Prochlorococcus marinus str. MIT 9312: one gene and its partner. The protein of the gene in region 1 interacts with the protein of each later gene in a pairwise test. Links are inferred from orthologs where the notes say so. Each region holds a gene or a part of one and is shown on either strand. Other genes may lie near its edges.

Region 1 (7,965 bases):
TTTGTGAGGCTGCCCATCCATAGAATCTGCTGACAGATGCTATGGCTGCTGCAGAAAAGGATACCATAATTATAACCGCTACCGATTCGCTAAAAAGTTGTTGTTTGTTTGGCCACACGACAAGTTTAAGCTCATCGTAAGTAGATCTAAAAAAATTCTTCTTTTTTTTAGACCCTTCAATTTTAGGGGAATCCTTTTTTAGAGGCTCTTTATTAGTAGTAGGACTTGTCACAAATTTTTTTTGAAATTAAGCTTTACGCTTTAATTTTTATTTTAGCTTATCAATTTACTCCTCAGCTAGGTCTGAAAACAATCTCATCCTTTTTAGAGGGGTTAAGTTTAATTGTGATATTTTTTTTGTTTTTAAAGTTATCCTCTAAAAGTTTTGCAGCTAAGGGATTTTCTATTTGTCTTCTAAGTTCCCTACTAAGAGGTCTAGCGCCATATTTAGGTTCGTAAGAATCGTTTGCAATTTTATTGATAACTTTTTTGTCTATAGTGATATTTATTTTCTGTTCAAGAAGCAGATTTTTTAAATCTTCTGTTTGTAGAATAATTATTTTTTGAAGTTCATCAATAGATAATGGATCAAACTTTACTACTTCATCAATTCTATTTAAAAATTCCGGTCTAAAAATTGAAGACAATGTATTACTAATAGAATCATCTAGAATTTGTTGATCTTTTTCTAACTTTCCCTCACTCTTAGAAATCTTTTGTGAATACTCAAGTATAAATTTCCCGGCTAGGTTACTTGTCATAATGATTACTGTATTTTTGAAGTCTACGGTCCTTCCTTGAGAATCAGTTAATCTTCCTTCATCTAAGACTTGTAAAAGGATATTAAAAACTTCTGTATGAGCTTTTTCTATCTCATCAAGAAGTATTACTGAATAGGGTTTGCGTCTGACAGCTTCAGTTAATTGTCCTCCCTCTTCATAACCAACATAACCTGGTGGAGCTCCCAAAAGTCTTGCTACTGCATTTTTCTCCATATATTCACTCATGTCTAATCTTAAAAGTGCCTCTTCTTCATCAAATAAAGATGATGCAAGAGACTTTGCTAATTCTGTTTTACCAACACCTGTAGGACCCATAAATAAAAAAGATCCAATAGGTCTTTTAGGACTTTTCATGCCAACGCGAGCCCTTCTGATTGCAGCAGAAACAGCTTCTATAGCTTTTTCTTGTCCAATAACTTTTTCACTTAATTCTTTCTCAAGATTGACTAATTTCTTACGTTCATTTGAAACGACTTTAGAAATTGGAATACCTGTGATTTTTGAGATAACATCAGCGATATCATCAGGTTCAACTTGATATTTAAAAGGGGAATTTCTATTTTTCTTTATTTTATTAAAATTTTCTTCAACGTTTTGTATTTCATTCTCAATTTCACTTAAATCTTCTTCAAGTTTTTCTAAAAAATTCAGATTATTTTCAATCTTGTGATTTGATTTGTCTTTAATTTGTTTAGTTAGCTTATCTTTTTCTGTCATCAAGATAGCTAATTGTTCCATTTTTTCCCGCAAATTATTCCAATTCTCAAAAAGAACATTCAATTTTGACTGTGCTTGTTGCTTCATATTTAATAGTTTTTCTTGCACTTCGATATTTTCACCTTGCAAATTATTCAGTTTTTCATCGATAGTATAAATTTTGTTTTCTTGTTGGAGAATTATTTGAGGCTTTTTATTAGACTCGATTTTTAACTGTGCAGCTGCTTCATCAATTAAATCTATTGCTTTATCAGGAAGACATTTATCGTTGATGTATCTGTCGGCCAGTTTTGCAGAATAATTAACTGCGTCTTCAGAAATTCTGATGCCATGATGTAATTCATATTTCTTTTTGATACCTTGCAGTATTTTTGCGCTCAATTCTACTGAAGGTTCATTAACAGCTATCTTTTGAAAGCAATTATTCAATGCCTGATCTTTTTCAATAGTTTCACGAAATTTCTCAGGTGTGGTTGTACCAATACATCTAAGTTCTCCTTCAGCTAGTAAAGGTTTTAAGATATTACTAATATCTGTAGTAGATCTGTCAGAACTTAATATTGAGTGAATTTCATCAATAAATAAAATCATTCCTTGGCTTGGATCTTTTAATTCCTGCAGGATTAAGCTTAATCGTTCTTCTAGTTGGCCTCTGAATTTTGTCCCAGAAACTAATGCCCCCAAGTCAAGTGAAATAATTTTAAAGTCTTTTAAAGAATCAGGAACTTTTTTGTCTACAATTAATTGTGCAAGTAATTTCGCAATTGAGGTTTTACCAACTCCTGGATTGCCGATAAGTATGGGGTTATTTTTGTTTCTTCGGCAGAGCACCCTCATTAAATTATTGATCTCATTTTCTCTTCCTATAACAGGATCCAATAAGCCTTTTTTAGCTGATTCTGTTAAATCTTTTCCATAAATTAAAAGAACATTTTCATCTTGTTCAACTTGTTTTTTGGTTTTGATTTGAAGTTCACTTTTAGGTAATGGAACAATAGCTTTTTCTGATTTGTCCTCTTTAACTAAAGTATCTTTGCTTGATTCAAAATTAGATTGATTATTTAATTCAATTACGTTCTTATAATCAACAGAATCTTTTGATTGATTAATATTTGGGAAAAACTTTAATTCTTCCTCTAATTTTTCCATTGAAAGATTGCCTTCTTCAAAAACATAATTACCAATTCTTAAATCTCTTCCAAGAGCAATTAGTAAATGAGGGATTTCTATTAATCTCGATCCCCATTGAATTTTAATTTGATTTGCATTATCTAATAAAATTTCTAAATCTTCTCCGATAGTAAAAATATCTGACTCATTTGTTGGTGTCTCTTCTAAAAAATCTTCTGTTATATCTAAAACTGTATCTTGGTCGATTGATAATTTCTCAATGAAAGCAAAGAATTCTCTTGATGAGAACAATGTATGAATTATGTGTTCAATATTAAATTCGCTATGATCCCATTTTTTTGCGGTTTCTTCACCTAATAGAAGAAGATTCCAACTTATATCGCTAAAAAGTTCAGGACTGGATGTAAGGGTTTCTCTCATAAACTATAAAAACTATAGTTGATTATTAATTAATATTCTAAATAGAATCTGCATTAATAATCATCCAATAATTTTCAAATTGTAAGATGAAATTTAAAAGCATGTTTATCAAAGGGGTTGTGTAGAGTTTGGAATTAATAAAACTCTTAATTCATATCTAAGTTGTTCTGAAATCAAAAAAAATTATATTTGATTAACATATATATTTCAGATATTAGCCAAATAGTTCAGCTATTAATAGGATTTAAATAGTAATAATTAAATTGTGAAAGAAACTATTGATTTTCTTATTGATACTATTGAAGCAAGGCAAGTCCTTGATTCAAGAGGCAATCCGACTGTAGAGGCAGAAGTATTTTTGGAATGTGGGGCAAGTGGTAGAGCAATTGTGCCTAGCGGAGCCAGCACTGGTGCTCATGAGGCGCATGAATTAAGAGATGGCGGTTCAAAATATATGGGGAAAGGTGTTTTAAACGCTGTTAATAAAATTCATGAAACAATATCGCCTGCTTTATGTGGTTTGTCAGCTTTAGATCAAACTACAGTAGATAAATTAATGATTGAAATTGATGGGACTTTTAATAAGTCTAACCTTGGAGCAAATTCTATCCTTGCAGTAAGTCTTGCAACTGCTAGAGCATCAGCAAATGCTTTAGACGTGCCCCTTTATAGGTATCTTGGAGATCCATTATCCAATCTTCTTCCAGTCCCATTGATGAATGTAATAAATGGTGGTGCTCATGCTCCAAATAGTCTTGATTTTCAGGAATTTATGCTTGTCCCACATGGAGTTCAAAATTTTAGTGAATCATTAAGAATGGGTACTGAAATTTTTCACTCATTAAAATCATTACTTGATAAAAAAGGTCTATCTACTGCTGTAGGCGATGAGGGAGGATTTGCACCTAATTTGTCATCCAGCGAAGAAGCAGGGGACTTATTATTAGAAGCAATTCAAAAAGCCGGATTTATTCCTGGTGAGCAAGTATCTTTAGCTTTAGATGCTGCTAGTACTGAATTTTATAGTGATGGTATTTATAAATATGAAGGAAAAAGTTTAAATAGTTCTGAAATGATTTCATATCTTTCAAGATTAGTTTCTAATTATCCAATAGTTTCAATAGAGGACGGTTTAGCAGAGGATGATTGGGAGGGTTGGTCAGAATTAAATAAAGAATTAGGAAATAAAGTTCAGCTCGTAGGTGATGATTTATTCGTTACTAATACAGAAAGGTTAAGGAAAGGGATTATGGAAAAATCTGCTAATTCAATCCTAATAAAGGTAAATCAAATTGGAACATTAACTGAAACTTTGGAAGCTATTGAGTTAGCCAAAACTTCTGGTTTTACAAGTGTGATAAGTCATAGAAGTGGTGAGACTGAAGATACAACAATTGCTGATTTATCTGTCGCCACAAGATCTGGTCAGATCAAGACCGGCTCTTTGAGTAGAAGTGAAAGGATTGCTAAATATAATAGGCTTTTAAAAATTGAGGAGGAGTTGGGAAATCAAGCAAGATTCGCTGGAGCTTTAGGTTTAGGACCCAAAAATATATAGTTTTTCTAGCGCTTAAGTTTTTCTAAACGTGAGCCTTTACTCATAATTAATTGGCATTTTATCCAATCAATACTTATTGGTACTGCAAAAAATAATGGTAACAATGCAAAATTATTTTGTTTATTAGTTACAAGTAAAGCGGATGCAATTGATAAGCTTCCTATAAGAATTGAATGGCCTAAAGTTTTTTGAGCGGTAAACATTTTTTTGAATTGTCTATCAGACTCCCCCATTCTTATTTGCAATTGTAAATCTCCCTGCTCTAATCTTTCTAAACTTTCATCTATTCTTTTGGGAATTCCTACAGCTTTGGATCCTAGTTCACCTACTTGCCTTCCAAATTGGTTAATTAAATCGTTAGGAGTTTGATTATTAGAAGTCATAAGTTCTATTAAATAAGGCTTGGTAACTGATACAAGGTTAAACCCTGGGTCAAGCATTCTACCAACTCCTTCAAAAGTTGATAAAGCTCTCATTACAAAGATTAGATCCACAGGCAGTTGAAATGGTGTTTCATAAACAAGTTCGTATAAATCTCCAGATAATTTTTCAATAATATTTGAACTAAATGGAGGAGTTAAGGCTTCTTTAAGCATTAATCTAACTAATCTTCTTACTGGCCCGATATCAATATCTTTTGAAATTAGACCAGCTTGTTGTAATTGACTTACAAGTGATGAGGCATCTCTTAAAGCTGCAGCCTTAACCATCCCCCCTAATCTTGTTTGAAGGTTATTGGAGATATTCCCCATCATGCCAAAATCATAAAAAATCAATTTACCTGTATTTGAAACTGCTAGATTCCCTGGATGAGGGTCTGCATGAAAAAAACCGTAATTTACTAATTGTTTTAAGTAGCTGATGGCACCTATTTCTGCAATTTTTGGCAAATCAATTTTTTGGGATTCTAATTTTTCTAAATCGCTTATTTTTGTTCCCTCTAGATAACTTAAACAAAGCACTTTTTCGCTACTCATATCCCAAATTACTTCAGGAATTTCAACATTTTCATCATCAAGAAATTGCTGTCTAAATCTTGCTGCATATTGCGCTTCACACTTAAAATCAAGCTCCTTCATAAGAACTTTCCTACACTCTTTAGCAATCTCAATCCAGTTTCTACCTCGACTCCAATTCTTATTTTTCTGCAATAATCCTGCTATTTGCTGCATTATACCTAAATCGATAACAAACAATTCTTTTAAATTGGGTCTTTGAACTTTAAATACTACATTCTTACCATCTTTTAAAGTCGCCCTATGAACCTGAGCTAGTGATGCTGATCCAACAGGATCAGTTATTATAAAATCTATTTCATTAAATTTTGATCCTATTTCTTCTCTGATAGTTTCTTCAACTTGTTCAAATGAAAAATTAGGAACTTGATCCTGTAATTTAGCTAATTCCTGTATCCAGGTATTAGGAATTAAATCAGGTCTCGCTGATAGTAATTGTCCAATTTTAATAAATGCTGAACCAAGCTTAATTAATTGATTAGTAAAACACTTAGCTCGTTTAATTTGGACCCTACTTTTTTTATTGCTCTTAGTTTGGAAAATTGTAAATCTAATATTATCTAGCCACAAATTTATTAATAGCGAAATAAGGGTTATCCAAATAAGAAAGCCTCTCTTCAATTTTTTTAAACGATAATGAAGAATGTGATAACTCATTAAATTTGATTATTTATTGTTTTATTAAATAGATCAATTTGCTTATTGATACCTTCTATTTCATTTAAAGCTTTTTTTATTTTCGAATTTTGATAAGTATTTGTGGTTTTATTTTCTTGAACATTCTCTGCTTTCTCCATTCTTGAGGCTTCTTCGATGATGGAATCCTTTAAACTATCAAATTCTTTTTTGAGGATTTCCGGAGCATCCTGAGCAATATTTGTTGCTTCTTCAATTTTCCCAACCAATATCTCGTTGAATTTTTCGGTTACTTTTTTAATTGCAGCTTTTAGAAGGTAATCAGAGTTGGTCATGAAAAATATAATGTTTCTATTGCAATTAATTTACTCGACATTAACTAATAATAGATCAATAAAGAACATTTCACGTAATTGATCATTTTGATAATTAATTTTTTTTATATATCCTATGTAAGATTGTTTCTATATTATGCTTTTTTCTATTTTTTCTTTTAACTTATATCTATATAAAGGTTAGGTTTTAACATTAAAGATATCTTCTAACCAAAAACTCATCTAATTAACTAATAAAAGGAGTTTTATTAAATTGGAAATCATCGAGTCAGATGTAGTTATTATCGGAGGAGGTCCGGCAGGATGTACTTGCGCACTTTATACATCTCGTTCAAACTTAAAGACGGTAATTTTAGATAAAAATCCATCTGTTGGCGCCTTAGCAATAACTCATCAGATAGCTAATTATCCAGGCGTGCCAGTTGATATAAGTGGAGAGAAATTACTTACTTTAATGAGAGAACAGGCTGTGCAATACGGTACAGACTACAGAAGAGCACAAGTGTTTGGAATAGACGCTAGTGGAGAATGGAAAACGGTTTTTACGCCTGAGGGCACCTTCAAGGCCAAAGCACTTGTTCTTGCAAGTGGAGCTATGGGTAGGCCTGCATCATTTAAGGGTGAAGCTGATTTTCTTGGCAAAGGAGTAAGTTATTGTGCTACATGTGATGGAGCTTTTTATAAAAATAGAGAAGTTGCCGTTGTTGGAGTGAACAAGGAGGCAATTGAAGAGGCAACTGTTCTTACTAAATTTGCTTCTACTGTACATTGGATTACATCAAGTGATCCTAAATCAGATAATGAAGAAGCTATGGAATTGATTGATAATTCAAATATAAAGCATTGGAGTAGAACGAGATTATTGGAAATATTGGGTGATGATATGGGGGTAAATGGGGTTATTGTAAAAAATAAGCAAGAAGAAAATCCTATTAATTTAAATTTAGATGGAGTCTTTGTCTACATGAGTGGTTCAAAGCCAATTACTGATTTTTTAGGGGATCAAATTGCTTTAAAAGATGACGGAGGAGTTATTGTGGATGACTTTATGTCTACAAACTCTGATGGAGTATGGGCTATTGGAGATATAAGAAATACACCATTTAAGCAAGCCGTTGTTGCAGCTTCAGATGGATGTATTGCCGCAATGTCAATTGATAGATATTTGAATAGTAGAAAAAATATAAGAGTTGATTGGATTCATTCTTAAAAAATAAATATTACTTCTTTAATTTAGAGGGGTGTTGCTTCAGAAATATAAGCGACTCCGCCGTAATAGCTTAAATCTTCCCTAATGTTATCTCTCATTTTATCTATTAATTCTTGCTCACAAAAAACAATTACATGAGCATTTGCACCTAAGCCTGTAA
Region 2 (5,528 bases), 520 kb from region 1 along the record:
AACTCCGTCAAATAATAATCCATCAGTTATACCACTTCCAGCGAACACAACATTTTCTCCCGATGCCAATTCATTAGCTTCATAGATTTTATCTATATCCGTTATACCCATTTCATTTAGTCGTTTTATATTTCCCTCTTTTGTATAGTCAGCCCATTCAGAAGTTTGAGCGATTGCTGGATCATAAACTAGTTGTCCTTGAAAGTGTCCTCCTAGAGCTCTCATTGCGGCAGCCGAAATAACACCTTCTGGAGCTGCACCTATACCCATTAAGCAATGAGTTCCAGTACCTGCGAAGCCACATGCAATAGCAGCTTGAACATCACCATCAGAAATCGGTTGTACTTTAGCACCACATCCTCGAATCTCTTTAATTAAATCTTTATGCCTAGTTCTATCCATTACAACAACAGTAAGTTCATCAATAGAAAGATCCAAGCAATCACTAAGAATCTTCAAGTTTTCAGTAGCCGAATTTCTAATATCTACTTTCCCTTTCGCAGCTGGAGGAGCTGCTAATTTGTTCATGTAAAAATCAGGAGCATTAAAAAGACCGCCGGTATCAGAGGCTGCCAAAACCGCCATAGAACCTCTTTGATTATTCGCACAAAGATTTGTTCCTTCACAAGGATCTACTGCAAAGTCAACTCCTGGACCACTTCCACTTCCTACCTCTTCACCTATATAAAGCATAGGTGCTTCATCTCTTTCACCTTCTCCAATAACAATTTTCCCTTTCATCTCAATTTTGCCCATTCGCAATCTCATTGCTTCTACAGCTGCAGCATCCGCTTCATCTTTTTGACCAAGTCCTGTTAGTTTTGCTGAGGCAATTGCTGCTTGCTCGACTACTTCGAGAATTTCTTGAATTAAAGTTTGATTCACAATTAAATTTTTGAGGGTTTTTCTAAAAGGTTTAGAGTATGATCTCACAAAAAATGTCATTTTTTATGAGAATTATTACGCTAGTAAGCTTTTTTTAACTCTTTACAGCTGTTACTTTATCAGGCCGTGACTTGAAATTAGGAATAAACAACTAAATATAGTATCTTTATTAAATATTTTAAAAATTAAATGACTGAGTCAAATCAAACAAAATTAGCTGGTGTCAATAGACCAATTCAAATAATTCCTTCCGTTTTACCAGCAGATTGGGCAAATATGGGAGCATGTGTGAAAGAACTCGAGGAAGCTGGGGTAGATAGAATTCAATTTGATGTAATGGATGGAAATTTCGTACCAAATCTTACATTCGGTCCTGAGATGATTGCTGCATGCAGGAAATATTGCAATGTCCCATTTGAAACTCAATTAATGGTGAGCCAATACAATTGTGAAACCATGCTGGAATCGTATGTAAACGCTACAAAAGGAGCAAATGGTGAACCAGGTGTAGTAATAGCTCATGCCGAAGCAAATATTCATTTGCATAGAGTTCTCGGAAGAATAAGAGACCTAGGAGGTTCTCCTTCTGTTGCATTAAATCCTCATACTCCATTTGAAATGATTGAAAACATTATGGATATGGTTGATCATGTTTTGGTTATGACAGTTAATCCAGGTTTTGGCGGACAAGCTTATATACCAACAATGCTTAATAAAATCAGAAAAATAAGAAACTTTGTTATTGAAAAAAACTTAGATGTCGACATTGAAGTTGATGGAGGTATAAAAGCAAATTGGACTATTTCACAGTGTGCCGATGCTGGTGCCAATTGTTTTATTGCAGGCAGTGGAATGTTTGCCTACCCAACATTAAAAGAGGGATGTGATGACTTGAGAAAAGTTGCGAAAGAAGCACAAAATGGCAAAGTGGTTTCAGAACCTCAATAAATAATTCTGGGAGATTAGCTAATCATCCAAATATCCATCCATAACTATGTAAACCTATTCCTAAAAAATTAACACCTAAATAACATACTATAACAACTAAGAAACCTGAAGTTGCTAATAAAGCTGGTCTTCTTCCTTGCCAACCCTTACTTATTCTCATATGCAAATATGCTGCATAAAATAACCATGTGATAAATGCCCATGTTTCCTTTGGATCCCAACTCCACCATGTTCCCCATGCCTCATTAGCCCAAACCGCGCCTGAAATTAAACCGAGAGTTAAAAGTACAAAACCTATTAATATAGAACGATAACTTAATGTATCTAATTCTTCTGAATGAGAAAATTCAACAGGGTCAGCTAAATCATTTAAATAATTGTTATTAAAAAATTTGAACCCTCCTATACCTGTAGAACTACTTCTAATTTGAAGCGGTTTATTCCTATTAATAAACAAAACAGAAGCTGACAGTAGAGACCCTATTATTAGTGCCGCATAACTAAGCATTACGACACTAACATGCATTACTAGCCAACTAGATCTTAAAGCTGGGACCAAGTTAGATGATAATTTCAAATCGTCAGGCAATACAAAACAAGCAAAGGCCACGGTCAGCAACTCAATGGGTATTGCTATTGACGGAATTATTGGAGATGAGTATTCCCTCTCAATATATAGTTGCCCCATTGAGATTCCCCAAGCAAGGAAATAAAGAGATTCATACAAGTTGCTAACTGGGAAATGTCCAGAAATTGACCACCTAAAAAGTAATTGTAATGTTATTAATAAATTCACTAAAATCGTAAGTAGTTTTACAATAAAAAAAGACTTCTTTTTGAAAACTGCACCTAAAGATATTGGTAAATTAACTAATAAAATATAAAAGACTAAAATACCTAACGCTGAAACTGGGTCATATATTAAATTTTTAAAAAGGTTATCTAGTATCATTTCTAGAAATTTATCCAGTTTTAATAATCAATGACACCCAAATAATAATTTAAATCATCCTTATATGAGTAACTTTTTAATAATAAAGTTTTAAATTTTTTTTGAAAAAGGATATCAGAGTTTGAAATTTTCCCCTAGATAATACTTCTTGACTATTGGATTATATGCTAATTCACTTGATGATCCGTAAGCTAAAATTTTTCCTTCACTTAATACATATGACTTGTTTGTAATTAAAAGGGTTTCCCTCACATTATGGTCTGTAATAAGAATCCCTACCCCATTAGAACTTAATTTAAGAATTAGTTTCTTTAAATCATTAACAGCCAGAGGATCGATTCCAGCGAAGGGTTCGTCGAGTAATAAATACTTAGGCCCTTTTCTTCCTACAGTGAGAGCTCTCGCTATCTCACACCTCCTTCTTTCTCCTCCTGAAAGTTGATAACCATAATTATCTACAAAGTTATTCAAATTAAATTCATTAATTAATTGTTCTCTTCTATTTCTAATTGCCGCTTTACTATAAGATGAATTCTGCAAAGCCAAATCTATATTATCTTTAACAGTTAGGTCTCTAAATATACTCGCCTCCTGAGTTAAATAACCCAACCCAAGTCTTGATCTATTTGAGAGTGGAAGATTAGTTATATTTTTACCATTCATTAAAACTCTACCTTTATCAGGTTTTATATTCCCAACTGCAAGATTAAAAGTGGTAGTTTTCCCTGCACCATTAGGTCCCATCAAACCTACAACCTCTCCTGGATTTACAGTTATGGAAACATCCTTTACAATTAATCTTCCCTTAATTGAAAGGGATACATTTTGAATTTCTAAGTTCATCTTCATTGAGATCGATAAGTTATCTTATTTTCTTGAAAAAAATTAATAATAGATTAATTAAAGAGAAAGATATATTCATATTCTTCAAAGAACTTTCAAAAAAGGCTTATCATTCTCATTTAATATCTCTTTGTATTGCAATTTCCTTAATAAATCTTCTAAACATAGGCAGAAGGATTCTAGATCAATACCTAAATTAATCTGGGTTCTAGTTTTTATTCTACCTAAACCCTCGCCCAGCAAAATGGTTGCTCCATTTAAATTACCCTTACTTAAGTGAAACTGCGAGACAGATACTTGTAAGATTCCCTGGATAACTTGTCTTTCGTCACCATCAACAGAATTCCAAATCTCTTCAAAAGCATCATGAGCCTCATACCATTCATGATTATTAAAAAGATTTAAAGCATTAAAAAGGGAATCTTTAAAACTTTTTGTACTTTCTTCATTCATAAAATTAATTATTAATATTTTTTCTTCTTATTTATTTTTCTCATTCTTATTGATTCGGGTGTTACCTCCAGCATTTCATCTGGGCCAATATATTCAAGTGCTCTTTCAAGAGTAATATCAACAGGTGACTGCAAAGTATCAAGTTCTTCTGCACCTGCAGACCTCATATTAGTCAACTGCTTAGTTTTACATATATTTAACTCAAGATCCTGAGGTCGATTATTCTCTCCAATGATCATTCCCTTATAAACTTTAACTCCTGGTTTAATAAAATAAACGCCCCTATCTTCTGCATTCTTTAGAGCATAAAATGTTGCCACACCTTCCTCAAAAGCTATAAGAACTCCATTTCTCCTAGTTTCAAAATCTCCTGTTTTAGGTTTATATTCATAAAAAGAGTGACTCATGATACCTTCACCTCTCGTCATCCGAACAAATTCACCACGAAATCCAATTAATCCTCTTGATGGCACAAGAAATTCTAATTGAGTTCTTCCATCTGAACTTGTCTGCATGTTTTTCATCTCTGCCTTTCTAGATCCAAGTTTCTCTATACATGAACCAACAGAGACTTCAGGCACATCTAAAACCAAAGTCTCTATAGGCTCACATTCAACATTATCAATTTCTCTAAAAATTACTTGAGGTTGTGAGATTTGAAACTCAAAACCCTCTCTTCTCATAGTTTCAATCAAAATCCCTAAATGTAATTCTCCTCTTCCTGAAACTGAGAACCTGTCAGGCGAATCAGTTTCTTCGACCCTTAGGGCAACATTTGTTAGAAGTTCCCTCTCCAATCTATTTTTTAATTGTCTACTAGTAACAAATTTCCCTTCCTTACCCGCAAATGGGGAATCATTGACAACAAAAGTCATATTTAAGGTAGGTTCATCAACTTTGATTAATGGAAGAGGATGAGGAGAATCGGGACATGCTATGGTCTCACCAATATTGACGTCATCGAAACCAGAAACAGCAACAATATCGCCTGCGAATGCTTCATTTATATCAATTCTTTGTAATCCCTCGAAGCCTAGTAGTTTACTAACCTTGCCTTTAATAGTTTTTCCATTTTCTTTAATTAAGCTAGCTTGTTGACCATTTCTTATAGTTCCATTATGAATTTTTCCAATTACAATTCTGCCTAAGAAATCAGAATAATCCAAAGTAGTTATTTGTAGTTGAAGAGGCTTATTTGAGTCACCTACTGGAGGTGGAACATGTCTGATTATAGCTTCAAAAAGAGGCATCATATTGTCACTATTAGATTCCATCTCTTCTTTTGCAAAACCAGATAGGCCGCTACCAAAAAGATAAGGAAAATCACATTGATCATCATCTGCTCCTAATTCTAAAAACAAATCAAGGACCTTATCAATTGCTATTTCTGGTACTACTCTTGGTCTATCAATTTTATTTACAAAAACTATAGGCCTAAGTCCTTTTT

Evidence for each region. Proteins that work in one complex are often made in the same cells at the same time.
Region 2: the proteins of eno (region 1) and rpe interact in binary tests that used the Escherichia coli proteins (3 or more experiments, as listed by UniProt). The link is inferred for Prochlorococcus marinus str. MIT 9312 from one-to-one orthologs.

The regions. Positions count from the first base shown.
Region 1 is NC_007577.1:198,703-206,667, forward strand. Bases 2,517-5,461 are described here. They hold eno (phosphopyruvate hydratase), read left to right. Parts: upstream 2,517-3,315; coding sequence 3,316-4,608; downstream 4,609-5,461. Other genes in these bases: PMT9312_RS01055 (ATP-dependent Clp protease ATP-binding subunit), read right to left, coding at 2,517-3,050; PMT9312_RS01065 (ABC1 kinase family protein), read right to left, coding at 4,614-5,461. In the rest of the region: preprotein translocase subunit SecE, read right to left, coding at 1-232; more of PMT9312_RS01055, read right to left, coding at 294-2,516; more of PMT9312_RS01065, read right to left, coding at 5,462-6,281; PMT9312_RS01070 (hypothetical protein), read right to left, coding at 6,281-6,595; PMT9312_RS01075 (NAD(P)/FAD-dependent oxidoreductase), read left to right, coding at 6,849-7,805; PMT9312_RS01080 (P-II family nitrogen regulator), read right to left, coding at 7,829-7,965. UniProt on the Escherichia coli protein: Catalyzes the reversible conversion of 2-phosphoglycerate (2-PG) into phosphoenolpyruvate (PEP). It is essential for the degradation of carbohydrates via glycolysis.
Region 2 is NC_007577.1:717,922-723,449, reverse strand. The notes cover bases 18-2,953. They hold rpe (ribulose-phosphate 3-epimerase), read left to right. Parts: upstream 18-1,074; coding sequence 1,075-1,833; downstream 1,834-2,953. Other genes in these bases: lptB (LPS export ABC transporter ATP-binding protein), read right to left, coding at 2,900-2,953; ccsB (c-type cytochrome biogenesis protein CcsB), read right to left, coding at 1,856-2,785; glpX (class II fructose-bisphosphatase), read right to left, coding at 18-885. Also shown: more of glpX, read right to left, coding at 1-17; more of lptB, read right to left, coding at 2,954-3,628; PMT9312_RS03955 (DUF309 domain-containing protein), read right to left, coding at 3,713-4,081; translational GTPase TypA, read right to left, coding at 4,093-5,528. UniProt on the Escherichia coli protein: Catalyzes the reversible epimerization of D-ribulose 5-phosphate to D-xylulose 5-phosphate.